3 regions of the Streptomyces sp. NPDC049627 genome follow, and region 3 is predicted to be linked to each of the others. Evidence: riboswitches for the same ligand, from Rfam matches in the RefSeq annotation. Region 3 holds a riboswitch; each other region holds the start of a gene.
What was found. Region 3 has a riboswitch for cobalamin ahead of ACIBU0_RS15560 (prenyltransferase/squalene oxidase repeat-containing protein). Riboswitches for the same ligand answer to the same signal wherever they lie in the genome.
Positions count from the first base shown of each region.

Region 1: it holds a riboswitch for cobalamin, as region 3 does, so the genes downstream of both, ACIBU0_RS22410 (cobalamin biosynthesis protein) here and ACIBU0_RS15560 (prenyltransferase/squalene oxidase repeat-containing protein) in region 3, are expected to answer to the same signal.
Region 2: it holds a riboswitch for cobalamin, as region 3 does, so the genes downstream of both, ACIBU0_RS10850 (ribonucleoside-diphosphate reductase subunit alpha) here and ACIBU0_RS15560 (prenyltransferase/squalene oxidase repeat-containing protein) in region 3, are expected to answer to the same signal.

Region 1 covers NZ_JBITLW010000008.1:63,109-68,024, reverse strand. The annotation lists gene ACIBU0_RS22415 (cobyric acid synthase) at 1-1,348, opposite strand, end outside; gene ACIBU0_RS22410 (cobalamin biosynthesis protein) at 1,345-2,304, opposite strand; cobalamin riboswitch at 2,405-2,547, opposite strand; gene ACIBU0_RS22405 (hypothetical protein) at 2,705-2,926, opposite strand; gene ACIBU0_RS22400 (anion permease) at 2,961-4,196, opposite strand; gene ACIBU0_RS22395 (lysozyme) at 4,360-4,916, opposite strand, start outside.
Region 2 covers NZ_JBITLW010000003.1:378,384-383,299, reverse strand. The annotation lists gene ACIBU0_RS10860 (NACHT domain-containing protein) at 1-1,194, opposite strand, end outside; gene ACIBU0_RS10855 (GNAT family N-acetyltransferase) at 1,338-1,844, shown strand; cobalamin riboswitch at 1,887-2,037, shown strand; gene ACIBU0_RS10850 (ribonucleoside-diphosphate reductase subunit alpha) at 2,164-4,521, shown strand; gene ACIBU0_RS10845 (ribonucleotide-diphosphate reductase subunit beta) at 4,521-4,916, shown strand, end outside.
Region 3 covers NZ_JBITLW010000005.1:235,380-240,295, forward strand. The annotation lists gene ACIBU0_RS15550 (nuclear transport factor 2 family protein) at 1-304, shown strand, start outside; gene ACIBU0_RS15555 (phosphotransferase) at 301-996, opposite strand; cobalamin riboswitch at 1,038-1,173, shown strand; gene ACIBU0_RS15560 (prenyltransferase/squalene oxidase repeat-containing protein) at 1,286-2,503, shown strand; gene ACIBU0_RS15565 (SCO2322 family protein) at 2,500-3,171, shown strand; gene ACIBU0_RS15570 (energy-coupling factor transporter transmembrane component T) at 3,164-4,255, shown strand; gene ACIBU0_RS15575 (ABC transporter ATP-binding protein) at 4,252-4,916, shown strand, end outside.

The DNA.
Region 1 (4,916 bases), on a different contig from region 3:
AGCGGCGGCCCGCGGCGGTCGCCACCTCCCGCAGGAAGGCCCGCCGGAAGCCGTCCGACTCCAGCGAACCGTGCCAGTGCGTGCCCCAGGTCTGGCCGACCCGGCAGCCGTCCAAGAAGGGTTCGCCGCCCATGACCTCGGCGACCCCGTGGTGGATCTCATAGCCCTCGACGTGCTCGCCGAGAGCTTCCCCGGTCGGCCGGGTGAGGGTCTTCTCCCGCGCGAACCGCACCCGCACGGGCAGCACACCGAGCCCCTCCACCTGCCCCTTGCGGCTCTCGACGTCGTCCTCGATGTGCTCACCGAGCACCTGGAAGCCACCGCAGATGCCGAGGACGGGCCGCTGCTCGGCGGCCCGGCGCACGAGGGCCTCGGCGAGCCCCCGCTCCCGCAGCCACTCCAGGGCGCGCACGGTTCCCCGCGTGCCGGGGATCACCACCAGGTCCGCGTCGGCGAGCTCCTCCGGCCGGTCCACGAACCGCACGACGACACCCGGCTCGGCGGCCAGGGCGTCGACGTCGGTGAAGTTGGACATCAGGGGGATCGCACAGACGGCGACCCGGAGCACGTCCTCGCCCACGGGCGGGGCGGTGTTCGACTCCCGCACGGTCCCGCGCAGGGACACGCGCAGCCCGTCCTCCTCGTCGATGCCGAGCCCGTGCCGGAAGGGCAGCACGCCGTACGTCCGCCGCCCGGTGAGCCCGTGCAGCATGTCCAGCCCCGGCTCCAGAAGGCTGACGTCCCCCCGGAACTTGTTGACGAGGAACCCGGCGACGAGCGCCTGGTCCTCGGGGCTGAGGAGTGCGACGGTGCCGAAGAACGAGGCGAAGACGCCGCCGCGGTCGATGTCCCCGACCACGAGCACGGGCAGCCCGGCGTTCCGGGCGATCCCCATGTTCACGATGTCGGTCCGCCGGAGGTTGATCTCGGCGGGACTTCCCGCCCCCTCACAGATCACCGCGTCATACGTGCCCCGCAACTCGGCAAGACAGTCGAGCACGGTCCCGAGCAACTTCTGCTGCCGCCCGCCGTGGTATCCGCGGGCGCTCAGCTCACCCACCGGCTTGCCCAGCAGCACGACTTGGCTGCTCTGCTCGCCACCGGGCTTGAGCAGCACGGGATTCATCAGCGCGGTCGGCTCGACGCGACAGGCCTGCGCCTGCATGGCCTGCGCCCGCCCGATCTCCGCACCCTCCCGGGTGACGAACGAATTGAGGGACATGTTCTGCGCCTTGAAGGGCGCGACCTTGACGCCCTGCCGCACCAGCCACCGGCAGATCCCGGCCGTGACGACGCTCTTCCCGGCGTCGGAGGTGGTACCGGCGACGAGAAGCCCACCACCCGTCATGACGTACGTCCTCTCCTGAAGCGGCCTCGTGTCAAGAGCCGTGCGCCGACGCACACGCCCAGCGCGAGGCGGCTCACGCGCTGCGAGAGGCGTACGGCACGCTCGATGTCCGCGACCCGGACGGCGCGTCCGGTCGCCCCGTTCAGCACGGGCCGGTGCTCGACCCGCCCGCCGTACGACAGCGTCCCGCCCAGCCGCACCCCGAGGGCCCCCGCGAACGAGGCCTCGACGGGCCCGGCGTTGGGGCTCGGGTGCTGCGCGGCATCGGCACGCCAGGCCCGTACGGCGCCCCGCGGGTCACCCCCCGCGACGGCGGCCAGTACGGCGGTCAGCCGCGCGCCCGGCCAGCCCGCCACGTCGTCGAGCCGGGCCGAAGCCCAGCCGTAGCGCCGGTACTTGGGCGACCGGTGCCCCACCATGGCGTCCAGCGTGTTCACGGCCCGGAACCCGAGCAGCCCCGGCACACCGCCGACAGCCCCCCACACGAGCGCCCCCACCACCGCGTCCGAGGTGTTCTCGGCAACGGACTCGACGACGGCCCGGGCGATCCCGTCCGCATCCAGCGACTGAGGATCCCGCCCGCACAGATGCGGCAGTCGCTCCCTGGCTCCCTCGACGTCCCCCGCTTCGAGGGCCCGCCCGATGACCCGCGCCTCGCGCGCGAGTGAGGTCCCGCCGACAACGGCCCAGGTGGCGGCGGCGGTCAGCGCGACGGAGGCGGTACGGGAGGGACGTACGACGTGCTGCGCCACGGCGCCGAGTGCGGCCGCACCGCCCGCACACACGGCGGTGTGCAGCACGCCCCATCCGCGGTGATCCCGCCACAGCACCTTCTCCACGGCACCGGCGGCCCGCCCGAACGCGGCGACCGGGTGCCCCCGGCGCGGGTCGCCGAGCAGCAGATCACCGAGAAGTCCGGCGGCGGCGCCGTACGCGAAGACGCGATCGGCACGCATCGGGGTCAGCCGACCGTCGGTTCAGACGTGGGTCCGGCACTGCATCTCGATCGGCAGGCGAGCATCGCGTTATGTCCTCACTCAGGGTGTCCACGCCCTGGTTCGACGAGACCGGCGGTGAGAGTTCCTGGCTCCCGGGGCTATCTACCCCGGTGACAGTGGCGGGACCGCGCCGGATTCACACCGGCTTCCTCTCCTGCCGCCGTACATGGCTCCGGCAGTCCACCACGGGGTTGGAAGGGGCGTCAACTTGCTGTTGACCTGCGGTGGGGGAGTGTGCAGAACCCCACACGGCGGACGGGGCGCGCCTGTTCACACCCGGCTGCGCGGACATGGAACCGCCCTGCCGACGTCGCCGTTGGGCGACCGCCGACAGGGCGGACAAAAGAGGCGGGGCGTGTCAGGCCACGATCAGATAGATCCCGTACCCCACAGCCGCCGCACACGCCGCGAAGCACGCGTATGCGCCGGTGACCGCGAGGGCGGCCGAGCCGCCCTGGGCCGAGGCCTTCTCCTGGCGGGACAGGCCCGCGATGCCGAGGGTGAACAGGCCCACCAGGGCCACCGTGACCACGAGGCTGACGCCGAAGACGGAGCCGAGAGCCGCCCAGTCGATCTTCATGCTGCTGATTCCTTCGTTACCGAGTGGGCGGGGCTCAGACCGTGGTGGCCGGCGAGGTCGCCGGTTCGGTCGCCGGGGCCGGGATCGTGGCCGCGAGGTCCTCGGTCACCGTACCCGCCGGGGGCGGGGTCACGGCGGCGATGGCCGTGGTCACCACGCCGGCCGGCTCGTCGGACTCGTTGACGTTGGTGTGGTCGACGACCTCGCGGCGGGAGAGCTTCCAGATCGCGGCGCTGGAGGCGACCAGGAAGACCGCCACGAGGGCCGTGCCCCAGTTGCCGAAGCCCGTCACGTACTCCGCGAGCGCGCCGACCAGCGCGGCGGCCGGGAGCGTGAGGCCCCAGGCGACGAACATGCGGGTGGCGGTCGACCAGCGGACGACGCCGCCCTTGCGGCCGAGACCCGCACCCATCACCGAGCCGGAGACGGAGTGCGTGGTGGAGAGGGAGAAGCCGAGGTGGGAGGAGGCCAGGATGACCGTCGCCGCGCTGGTCTGGGCGGCGAAGCCCTGCTGCGGCTGGAGGTCGGTCAGGCCCTTGCCCATGGTGCGGATGATGCGCCAGCCGCCGAGGTAGGTGCCGAGCGCGATGGCCAGACCCGCGGAGAGGATGACCCAGGTGGGAGGGTCGGAGTCGGGGGCGAGGGTGCCGCCGGCGACCAGGGCGAGGGTGATGATGCCCATCGTCTTCTGCGCGTCGTTGGTGCCGTGGGCGAGGGAGACCAGGCCTGCGGAGGCTATCTGGCCGGCGCGGTAGCCCTTCTTGGACGCGTTGCCGTCGGCCTTCTTGCCGAGGGAGTACGTCAGGCGGGTGGCCAGCATCGCGGCGATGCCCGCGACCAGCGGGGCGGCGATGGCCGGGATGAGGACCTTGGTGACGAGCACGTCACCGTGGACCGCGCCCATCCCCGCGGAGGCGATGGTGGCGCCGATCAGACCGCCCATGAGGGCGTGCGAGGAGCTGGAGGGCAGGCCCACCAGCCACGTCAGCAGGTTCCAGAGGATCGCGCCGACCAACGCGGCGAAGATGACCTCGGGACGGATGCCGGTCTCGTCGACGAGACCCTTGGAGATCGTGTTGGCGACCTCCACGGAGAGGAAAGCGCCTACAAGGTTGAGCACGGCGGACATGGCCACCGCGACCTTGGGCTTGAGCGCACCGGTCGAGATGGTGGTGGCCATCGCGTTGGCGGTGTCGTGGAAACCGTTCGTGAAATCGAACGCGAGTGCGGTCACCACCACAATCGCGAGGATCAGCGAGAAGTTTTCCATTTACCCAGGCAATCGTTCGAGGTCATTGGCTGTCTGAACGTAGGTAACCTGGGTGAACGGAAGGTGAACTGGGGCAGGCCGCGCGGTGTCCGGGAGGGAGGGTTTCTCCTATGAGCGGAGGCTCCGGTTCCGTCGGGCAGCGCGCGGCCCGGGCGGGGCACGGCTAGTAGCCGCGGGCGAACTTCCTCAGCTGGCTCATGGACCCGTTGAAGAGATTCTGGTCACCCGGCAGACCGCCGCCTCCGTTGTCGTACTGCCAGAAGGTCCAGAACTGCCATCCGGACGGTAGTGACCCCGCGTCGGCGGAGTTGTAGCGGGCTGTCCACAGCGCGTGATTCGAGGCGAAGGCGCGGCTGGCCCCGGTGCAGGTGTTCCACCAGTGTGTGGTGGTGTAGATCACCGGGCGGCGGCCGGTGAGCCGCTTCACCTCGTTGCTGAAGGACTGGATCCAGTTGACCATCTTGGCCTTGCTCAGCCCGTAGCACTTGTGCTTGCTGTAGGGGTTGTACTCGATGTCGAGCGCGGGCGGCAGCGTCCAGCCGTCCGGCGTCCAGCCGCCACCATTGTGTACGAAGTGCTGCGCCTGCGCCGCGCCCGACGACTTGTCCGGCAGTGCGAAGTGGTAGGCGCCGCGGATCAGGCCCGCGTTGCGGGAACCGTTGTACTGCTGGTCGAAGTACGGGTTGCGGTAGGTGTGGGACTCGGTCGCCTTGATGTAGA
Region 2 (4,916 bases), on a different contig from region 3:
CAGCGTGCCGCGGTCCCGGCTGCGGGTGTTCATGTGCTGGGGGTCGTTGTCCGGCCGGTCGTGCTCCAGGGCTCCGTGGCGGTGCAGTTCCCGGGCGATCTGCAGATAGACGGGTGACTCGGTCACCTCCGCCGTCTCCACGATCCAGTCCACGCGTCGCTCGTCCGTCTCGGGGAGGTGCGCCTGGACGAAGCGCAGGGCATCCTCCTCGCTGAGCGGCTCCAGCTCCACGATCGCGGCGGACGTGCTCTCCAGGGGGCTGTGCGGCCGGGAGGCGATGACGAGGGGCAGCTTCTCCTCGTGGGCACGCTCGATGGCCCGCCGGATGATATTGTCCCGGTTCTGCTGGTGGTCGTCGTCGAGGAGCGCCTCTTCCAGTCCGTCGGCGATGACGACCGGCTTGTCGTCGGCGAGCAGCTGCTGCCAGACCCGCTCGGTCTTGCCGCGCGCGAGGATGCCGCGGGGTGCCTCGTCGGCGAAGCGCCGTCTGGCCATGCGTTCGAAGTTCAGGTCGGTGCCGTCGCTCGCGTCACGCAGCCGGATCGGCACGGGTACGGCGTTCTGCCGGGCCAGCAGTTCGGTGAGCCGTACCAGGACCGCGGTCTTGCCGACGCCGACGCCGCCGACCAGCAGATAGGGCCGGCGTGTGTCGCGTTCCCGCAGCCGTTCGGCGATGACCTGGGCGATCTCCTCGCGGCCCACGATCTCGGCGGTGTCCGGCCCGGCGGTGGGGACCAGTCGGTGGGGGTCGACCCGCGCCTTCGCGAGGTAGCGCCGCTTGGTCCACCGGTACCACCAGAACAGGAAGAGCGCGGCGGCGATCGACGCGGTGAGCACCGGGCCGACGAAGCGCATGACCGTCTCGAAGCCCCCCTGGTTCTCTTTCCGCCACTGCTCGAAGCCTGTCGTGTTCTGCGAGATCAGGATGTACAGGCCCTCCCCGACCCAGGCGAGCAGCGCGAGTGTGGCCACCAGCCAGACGGCCCGGGTGACATTGGTGTAGGAGATCCCCCGGCGCCACTTCTTGGGCCGGGTGGTGCCGCGGCGGGCCTCCAGACGGATCGTCAGCGTGTGCCAGTAACCCACGAACCCGCGCCCGGCCCAGCTGCCCGCCCGCCTCGGAGCCAGTGTCGCCATCGGCGCGTTGCGCGGCCGTTCCTTGCCGGGCGGGCGACGGACGAGCCTCGTCATCATGCGTCTCCTTCCGAGGAGGACTCTCGAAACGGAAGGGACCGCGGGCGCCGACACCTACCTCCATGGAAGCACTCGCAGCACGCCCCGCAACCCGGTCGAAAACCCCAGGCCCACAGCCGTCCCCGTCCGGCAGACTCGACGTCATGGACATCGTGATACGGCAGGTGGACAGCGCCGAGTACGAGGACCTCGGTGAGATCACCGCGCAGGCCTACCTCCAGGACGGTCTGCTCGACTTCGGTCACAGCGACGAGTACCTCGGCGAGCTCAGGGACGTGGCCAAGCGTGCGGCCGCCGCCGAGGTGCTGGTCGCCGTGCGGAACGGCCGCGTCGTCGGCGGCGTCACCCTCGTCCCGACCGGCGGCCCCCTGGCCGACATAGCGGGTCCCGGCGAGGCGGAGATCCGCATGCTGGCGGTCTCGCGGGAGGCCCGCGGCCAGGGCGCCGGCGAGGCCCTCGTACGGGCCTGTATCGACCGCGCACGGGCCACGGCGGGCTGCGTACGGATCGTCCTGTCGACCCAGCGCACCATGCACGGCGCGCACCGCATCTACGAACGTCTGGGCTTCGTCCGCACACCCGATCGGGACTGGAATCCGATCCCGCAGCTCTCCGACATCACTCTGCTCACCTATGAGTTGACGCTCTGAAACCACCCCGACACAACATCTGGGGGTGGCGTGGCGGGTGAGCACAAGATGTATGCTCTTGCTCGCTGTCGCCGCAGGGGAATCCGGTGCGAATCCGGAACTGTCCCGCAACGGTGTACTTGTGCATGTCTGTTCCCAGAAACGCCGTGCACAGGAGTCAGTCCGAGGACCTGCCGACAGTGCACCCGGCCGTCCGGCCGGCGTGCCCTGACGTCCGGGCTTCGTGGAGTGGGCCGGTGGACGCGACGCCGCGTGCGCTCGTGTGCTGCCCCCTGCCCTCCTGCGCGAGGCCCCGTGCCGAGCGAGGGAGAGCCCCCACGTGACCATCGCGCCAGCAGACCCGGCCTCAGCCGTCCCGACCGACGAGGACGCTCCGGGAACCGCGCTGCTGCGGATCCTGACCGAGCTGACCGCCGACCTCCCCGACGCCGACCCCGGCCGGGTCGCCGCCGCCGCGCTGCGCGGCCGGTCCGCCCGGGCGGACGAGACGGAGCTGCGCGAGCTGGCCACCGAGGCGGCGGCCGGCCTGATCTCCGAGGACCCCGCCTACTCGCGGCTGGCCGCGCGGCTGCTGACCGTCAGCATCGCCGCGGAGGCCGCCTCGCAGGGTGTCACGTCGTTCACGGAGTCCGTGGCGGTCGGGCACCGCGAGGGCCTCATCGCCGACCGGACCGCCGAGTTCGCGCGGATCCACGCCGCCCGCCTCGACGCGCTCGTCGACCCGGCCGCCGACGACCGCTTCGGCTACTTCGGTCTGCGCACCCTGCACAGCCGCTACCTCCTGCGGCACCCCCTCACCCGCAAGGTCATCGAGACGCCCCAGCACTTCATGCTGCGCGTCGCCGCCGGGCTGGCCGAGGACGACACGACCAGGTCGGTGGACGAAGTCGCCGCGCTCTACGGGCTCATGAGCCGCCTCGACTACCTCCCCTCCTCCCCCACCCTCTTCAACTCCGGCACCCGGCACCCCCAGATGTCGTCCTGCTACCTCCTCGACTCCCCGCTGGACGAGCTGGACTCCATCTACGACCGCTACCACCAGGTCGCCCGCCTCTCGAAGCACGCCGGCGGCATCGGGCTGTCGTACTCCCGTATCCGCAGCCGGGGTTCGCTGATCCGCGGCACCAACGGCCACTCCAACGGCATCGTCCCGTTCCTGAAGACCCTCGACGCCTCCGTCGCCGCCGTGAACCAGGGCGGCCGGCGCAAGGGTGCCGCCGCGGTCTACCTGGAGACCTGGCACTCCGACATCGAGGAGTTCCTGGAGCTGCGCGACAACACCGGCGAGGACGCCCGCCGTACGCACAACCTGAACCTCGCGCACTGGATCCCGGACGAGTTCATGCGACGGGTGGGCGCCGACGAGCAGTGGAGCCTGTTCTCCCCCGCCGACGTGCCCGAGCTGGTCGACCTGTGGGGCGAGGAGTTCGACGCGGCGTACCGGAAGGCGGAGGCGGCGGGGCTCGCGAAGAAGACCATCCCCGCCCGTGACCTGTACGGCCGCATGATGCGTACCCTCGCGCAGACCGGCAACGGGTGGATGACCTTCAAGGACGCCGCCAACCGCACCGCCAACCAGACGGCGCTGCCCGGGCACGTCGTCCACTCCTCGAACCTGTGCACCGAGATCCTGGAGGTCACGGACGACGGGGAGACGGCGGTCTGCAACCTGGGGTCCGTGAACCTCGGCGCGTTTGTGGACACGGCGACCGGTGACATCGACTGGGAGCGCCTCGACGCCACCGTCCGCACCGCCGTCACGTTCCTCGACCGTGTCGTCGACATCAACTTCTACCCGACCGAGCAGGCGGGCCGCTCCAACGCCAAGTGGCGCCCGGTGGGCCTCGGCGCGATGGGCCTGCAGGACGTCTTCTTCAAGCTGCGCCTGCCCTTCGACTCGGCCGAGGCGAAGCAGCTGTCCACCCGTATCGCCGAGCGCATCATGCTCGCCGCGTACGAGGCCTCCGCCGATCTCGCCGAGCGCAGCGGACCCCTTCCGGCCTGGGCGAAGACGCGTACGGCCCGTGGGGTCCTGCACCCCGACCACTACGACGCCGAGCTCACCTGGCCGGAGCGCTGGGCGGCCCTGCGCAGCCGTATCGCCACGACCGGCATGCGCAACAGCCTCCTCCTCGCCATCGCCCCGACCGCCACCATCGCGTCCATCGCCGGTGTCTACGAGTGCATCGAGCCACAGGTCTCCAACCTGTTCAAGCGCGAGACGCTGTCCGGCGAGTTCCTCCAGGTCAACTCCTACCTGGTAAAGGACCTCAAGGAACTCGGTGTCTGGGACGCCCGCACCCGTGAGGCGCTGCGCGATTCCAACGGTTCGGTGCAGGACTTCGCGTGGATCCCGGCGGACGTACGGGCCCTGTACCGCACGGCCTGGGAGATCCCGCAGCGCGGCCTCATCGACATGGCCGCCGCCCGCACCCCGTTCCTCGACCAGTCCCAGTCCCTGAACCTCTTCCTGGAGACGCCGACCATCGGCAAGCTCTCCTCGATGTACGCGTACGCCTGGAAGTCGGGCCTGAAGACGACGTACTACCTGCGCTCGCGCCCGGCGACCCGCATCGCCCGCGCCGCCCAGGCCGCCATCCCCGTACAGCAGCCGGCCCCCGAAGAGGCCGTCGCCTGCTCCCTGGAAAACCCCGAGTCCTGCGAGGCCTGCCAGTAATGTCCACCCGTAACACGAACCTTCTCGACCCGGGCTTCGAGCTGACCCTGCGGCCCATGCGCTACCCGGACTTCTACGAGCGCTACCGGGACGCCATCAAGAACACCTGGACGGTGGAGGAGGTGGACCTCCACTCGGACGTCGCCGACCTCGCGAAGCTGACGCCGGAGGAGCAGCACCTCATCGGCCGCCTGGTCGCCTTCTTCGCGACCGGTGACTCGATCGTCGCGAACAACCTGGTGCTGACCCTGTACAAGCACATCAACTCCCCGGAGGCGCGCCTGTACCTGTCGCGCCAGCTCTTCGAGGAGGCCGTGCACGTCCAGTTCTATCTGACGCTGCTGGACACCTATCTCCCCGACCCGGAGGACAGGGCGGCCGCCTTCGCCGCGGTG
Region 3 (4,916 bases):
ACGGCGCTCGGAGGGGCGCGAGGCGCTGCGGGCGTACTTCGGCGCACGGCCTGCGGACAAGCTCTCGCGGCGGATCATGTCCAACATCCGCGTCACGGTGACCTCCCCTGAAACGGCCGAGGCGACGTCGTACTTCACGACGTACCGCGTCGAAGGCTGGACGGGCGGCATGGTCCCGGCCGGTCCGCCCGTGCAGGTCGGCCACTACGAGGACACCTTCCGCCGCGTCGACGGCCGGTGGCTGCTGGCCTCCCGCACCCTGCACCTGCCGTTCGGCGGCCCCACGCCGAGGGTCGACAACTAGGCTGCTCCGCTGGGCCCGCCCCTCCGGTCACGCATGAACGTACGGATCAATTGCTCGGCGTCACCGAGAAGTTCGACCTCACGCGACGTCATCGTCGGATTGGCAGCCCGGCGCCGCAGCGCCCCCGCCAGGCCGTCCTCCGTGAGGTCGGAGGGGTCGGCGAGCAGGGCGGCAAGGAGGGGGCGGGCGAGTTCGGCGAAGGGACCGTCGTCCACGGCGACCTGGGCGAGGATCACCGCGGAGGAGCCCCAGTCCAGGCCGGGGTCGCCGTCCCGTGCGTTGTCCCAGTCGATCACGTACGGACCGTCGGGCGTGAGGATGACGTTGTCCGGGTGCAGGTCCAGATGCAGCACCGAACCCGGCGACCGATGTGCGGGGAGGCGGTGCAGCTGCCGCAGCAGGCGGGCGAGGATGCCGCCCGCCTCGTCCGCGCCCATCGCCCCCTCCGTCAGCGCGCGCAGCATCGTCGGCCCCGACAGCCGCTGCATCACCAGGTCGGTCCGCGAGGAATCGGCGAGCCTCACCCGCGGCGCCGGATAGCCGTGTTCGCGCACATGCGCCATCACCGCGCCCTCGGCCCGCGCGTCCCCGTACCCGTCCCGGAAGCGGCGCAGCACCCACGCCTCGTCGATCTCGTACACGTCGGCGGTACGCCCCGACCCGAGCAGTCTGCCCACGGTCTCCTCAGCCATGGCCCGAACCTACCCGCCCCCGCAGGCGGCCCTCGGGGGTCTGGTTACGGCCGGGTAGAGTGGCGGCGTCGTCATCACACCCGTACGGGGGGAAGCCGGTGCAAATCCGGCGCTGACCCGCAACCGTGAGCCACGCAGTGGCAAGCCGGATCGCCCCGCACAGGTCTTGTGACCGGCTCACGTGCACCGGCAACCGGCCGGCGCACGGCACCGTCGAGGTACGGAGCCGAGCCGCCCGGGGGTCTTCCCTGTGCTGCCCGGTTCCCTCAGGGAAGGGCACCCGCCGATCATGTACGTCCGCCGCAGCGCCGCGGCCCTGGCCGCCACCGTCGCGATCGGCACGGCCGTTGCCACGCCCGCAGTCGCCGCCGATTCCTCCCCGTCCCCGTCGCCGTCCGTGGCGATCCCCGCCGGGCTGTACGGCGACGCCGACCCGACGTACGACGGGGTGTGGCGGCAGTCCCTCGCACTCATCGCGCAGAAGCGGATGAAGCTGGAGCCCGCCGCCAAGGCGATCGACTGGCTGACCGGACAGCAGTGCGCCAACGGGTCGTTCGCGGCATTTCGCGCCGCCCCGTCGAAGGCGTGCGACGCCAAGGTCATGGTGGACACCAACAGCACGGCCGTCGCCGTCCAGGGCCTGGCCGCGGTCGGCGAGCACGACGCCGAGGTCGAGAAGGCGGTGACCTGGCTGAAGTCGGTGCAGAACAAGGACGGCGGCTGGGGCTACACGCCCGGAGGGGCCAGCGACGCCAACTCGACCTCGGTCGTGATCGGCGCGCTCAACGCCGTCGGCACCGACCCCGCCGAGGTCCGCAGGGACGGCAAGTCGTCCTACGACGCCCTGCTCAAGCTCGCCCTGCCGTGCGCGAAGGGCGGCGCCTTCGCCTACCAGCCCGACAAGAAGGGCACGTTGTCGGCCAACGCGGACGCGACGGCAGCGGCCGTCGTCGCCGCGTCGGGCCAGGGCATGCTGACGGCGAAGGCGGGCGACAAGGCGGAGGAGGCCGCCTGCGCCGACGGCGCCCGCCTCACCCCGGAGCAGGCGGCGGCCAACGGCGCCGCCTACCTCGGCAAGGCACTCGACAAGGACGGCCACCTGAAGTCCGCCCTCGCGGGCGCCGAGGACCAGCCCGACTACGGCAACACCGCGGACGCCGTCGTCGCGCTCGCCGTACAGGGTGGTGAGCCTGCTGCCCGGAAGCCTCTGCGCTGGCTGGAGAAGAACGCCGCGAGCTGGGCGAAGCAGAGCGGCCCCGCCGCCTACGCCCAGTTGATCCTCGCCGCCGACGCGGCGGGCGCCGACCCGCGGGACTTCGGCGGCACGGACCTGGTCGAGCAGCTCAACGCGACGGGCCCGGCGCCCCAGAAGGCGGCGGACAAGCAGGAGGCGAAGGAGGACGACGACAATCCCTTCGGCGCCTGGTGGTACATCGGCGTCTTCCTGGTCGTGGGCATCGGCATCGGCTTCCTGCTGAGCGGCCGCAACAAGGGCGGACGGCAGTGATCCGCCGCGCGCTCGCTCCGCTTCTGGCCGCGCTGGTCCTCCTGACCGCCGCGGCCCAGGCCGCCCAGGCGGCCGGCTACCGCTACTGGTCCTTCTGGGACCACGACGGCGGCAAGTGGACGTACGCCACGCAAGGGCCCTCCACCGCCCGCCCGTCCGACGGCGACGTCCAGGGCTTCCGCTTCGCCGTGAGCGAGGACTCCGAGGACGCGGCGAAGCCGAGGGGCGCGGCGGAGTTCGCGGTGATCTGTGCGAGGACGCCCGCGCAGGAGGACAAGAAGCGGGTGGCCCTGGTCCTCGACTTCGGCACGCCGGCGGACGCCCCGTCGGGCGAGACGCCGCCGGCCCGCCGTACGGCATGCGCACGGGTGCCCACCGACGCAACGACGGCGGAGGCCCTGGCCGCGGTGGCCAAGCCCCTGCGGTACGACACGAACGCCCTGTTGTGCGCGATAGCGGGGTATCCGGAGAAGGGGTGCGGGGAGCAGGTGTCGGGGGCCGGAGAGCCGACGGCTGACGGCAAGTCGACGGCTTCCGAGAAGTCCGCGAAGGAGAAGGGCGCATCGGACGACAACGGCCCGTCGCTTGGCTTGGTGGCCGGAGGCGCCGTGGTGGCCGTACTGGGAGCGGCGGCGCTGTGGCAGGCACGCCGGCGTCGGCATGCGTAACTGCGGGCAGCTGCACCCCGGTGCCTGGTGGCTCTGGTCCCTCGCCCTGGGCACCGCAGCCACCCGCACCACCAACCCCCTCCTCCTCGCCCTCCTCACAGCGACGTCCGCCTACGTAGTGGTGACGTGCCGCCCCGACACCCCCTCCGCCCGCTCCTACACCGCATTCCTCAAACTCGCACTCGCCGTCCTCCTCATCCGCCTCCTCTTCGCCACCGCCCTGGGCTCCCCCCTGCCCGGCACCCACGTGATCGTCACGCTCCCCGAACTCCCCCTGCCCCACTGGGCACAGGGCATCCGCCTGGGCGGCGAGGTCACCGCCGAAACCCTCCTCTTCGCTCTCTACGACGGCCTGAGACTCGCCACGCTCCTCATCTGCGTGGGCGCGGCGAACTCCCTGGCCAGCCCCACCCGCCTCCTGAAGTCCCTCCCCGGCGCCCTGTACGAGATGGGGGTGGCGGTGGTGGTCGCCCTCACCTACGCCCCCCACCTGATCGCCGACGTCCAGCGCCTGCGCGCCGCCCGCCGCCTGCGCGGCCGCCCCGACACCGGCATCCGCGGCCTCCTGCACGTCGGACTCCCGGTCCTGGAAGGCGCGTTGGAACGCTCGGTCGCCCTGGCCGCCGCGATGGACGCCCGCGGCTACGGCCGTACCGCCGACGTCCCGCCCCGCGTCCGCCGTACGACCGCCGCCCTCACCCTCGGCGGTCTGCTGGGCGTCTGCGCGGGAACGTACGGCCTCCTCACCGCCGAAGGCGGCACCTACGGCCTTCCGGCCCTCCTCGTCGGACTCGTCGCCGCCCTGGCGGGGCTCCGCCTCGGCGGTCGCCGTACCCTGCGCACCCGTTACCGCCCGGACCGCTGGGACGCCCGCGCCTGGCTGGTCGCCGGTTCCGGCGCGGCCGTCGCCGCCCTGCTGACCCTCGCCGCGGCCCGCGACCCGGCGGCCCTGCACCCGGGCGTGATCCCCCTCGTCGCCCCCACCCTTCCCCTGTGGCCCGCGGCGGCGGTCCTCCTCGGCCTGCTCCCGGCCTTCATCAGCCCCTCACCCCGCACTCCCGCCGCCCCCAAGGAGCCGTCGTGATCCGCTTCGAGAACGTGTCGGTGACGTACGACGGCGCCCCCGAACCCACCGTCCAGGGCGTCGACTTCGAGGTCCCGGAAGGCGAACTCGTCCTCCTCGTCGGCCCGTCGGGCGTCGGCAAGTCCACCGTCCTCGGCGCCGTGAGCGGACTCGTCCCGCACTTCACCGGCGGCACCCTGCGCGGCCGCGTCACGGTGGCCGGCCGGGACACCCGCACCCACAAGCCCCGCGAACTCGCGGACGTGGTGGGCACGGTGGGCCAGGATCCCCTCTCCCACTTCGTGACCGACACCGTCGAGGACGAACTGGCCTACGGCATGGAGTCACTGGGCCTCGCCCCCGACGTCATGCGCCGCCGCGTCGAGGAGACCCTGGACCTCCTCGGCCTCACCGACCTCCGGGGCCGCCCCATCGCCACCCTCTCCGGCGGCCAGCAGCAGCGCGTGGCGATCGGCTCGGTCCTCACCCCCCACCCCAGCGTCCTGGTCCTCGACGAACCGACCTCGGCCCTGGACCCGGCGGCGGCCGAGGAAGTCCTGGCGGTCCTCCAACGCCTGGTCCACGACCTGGGCACCACGGTCCTGATGGCCGAACACCGCCTGGAACGGGTCATCCAGTACGCCGACCAGGTCGCCCTGCTCCCTTCCCCGGGCGCGGCCCC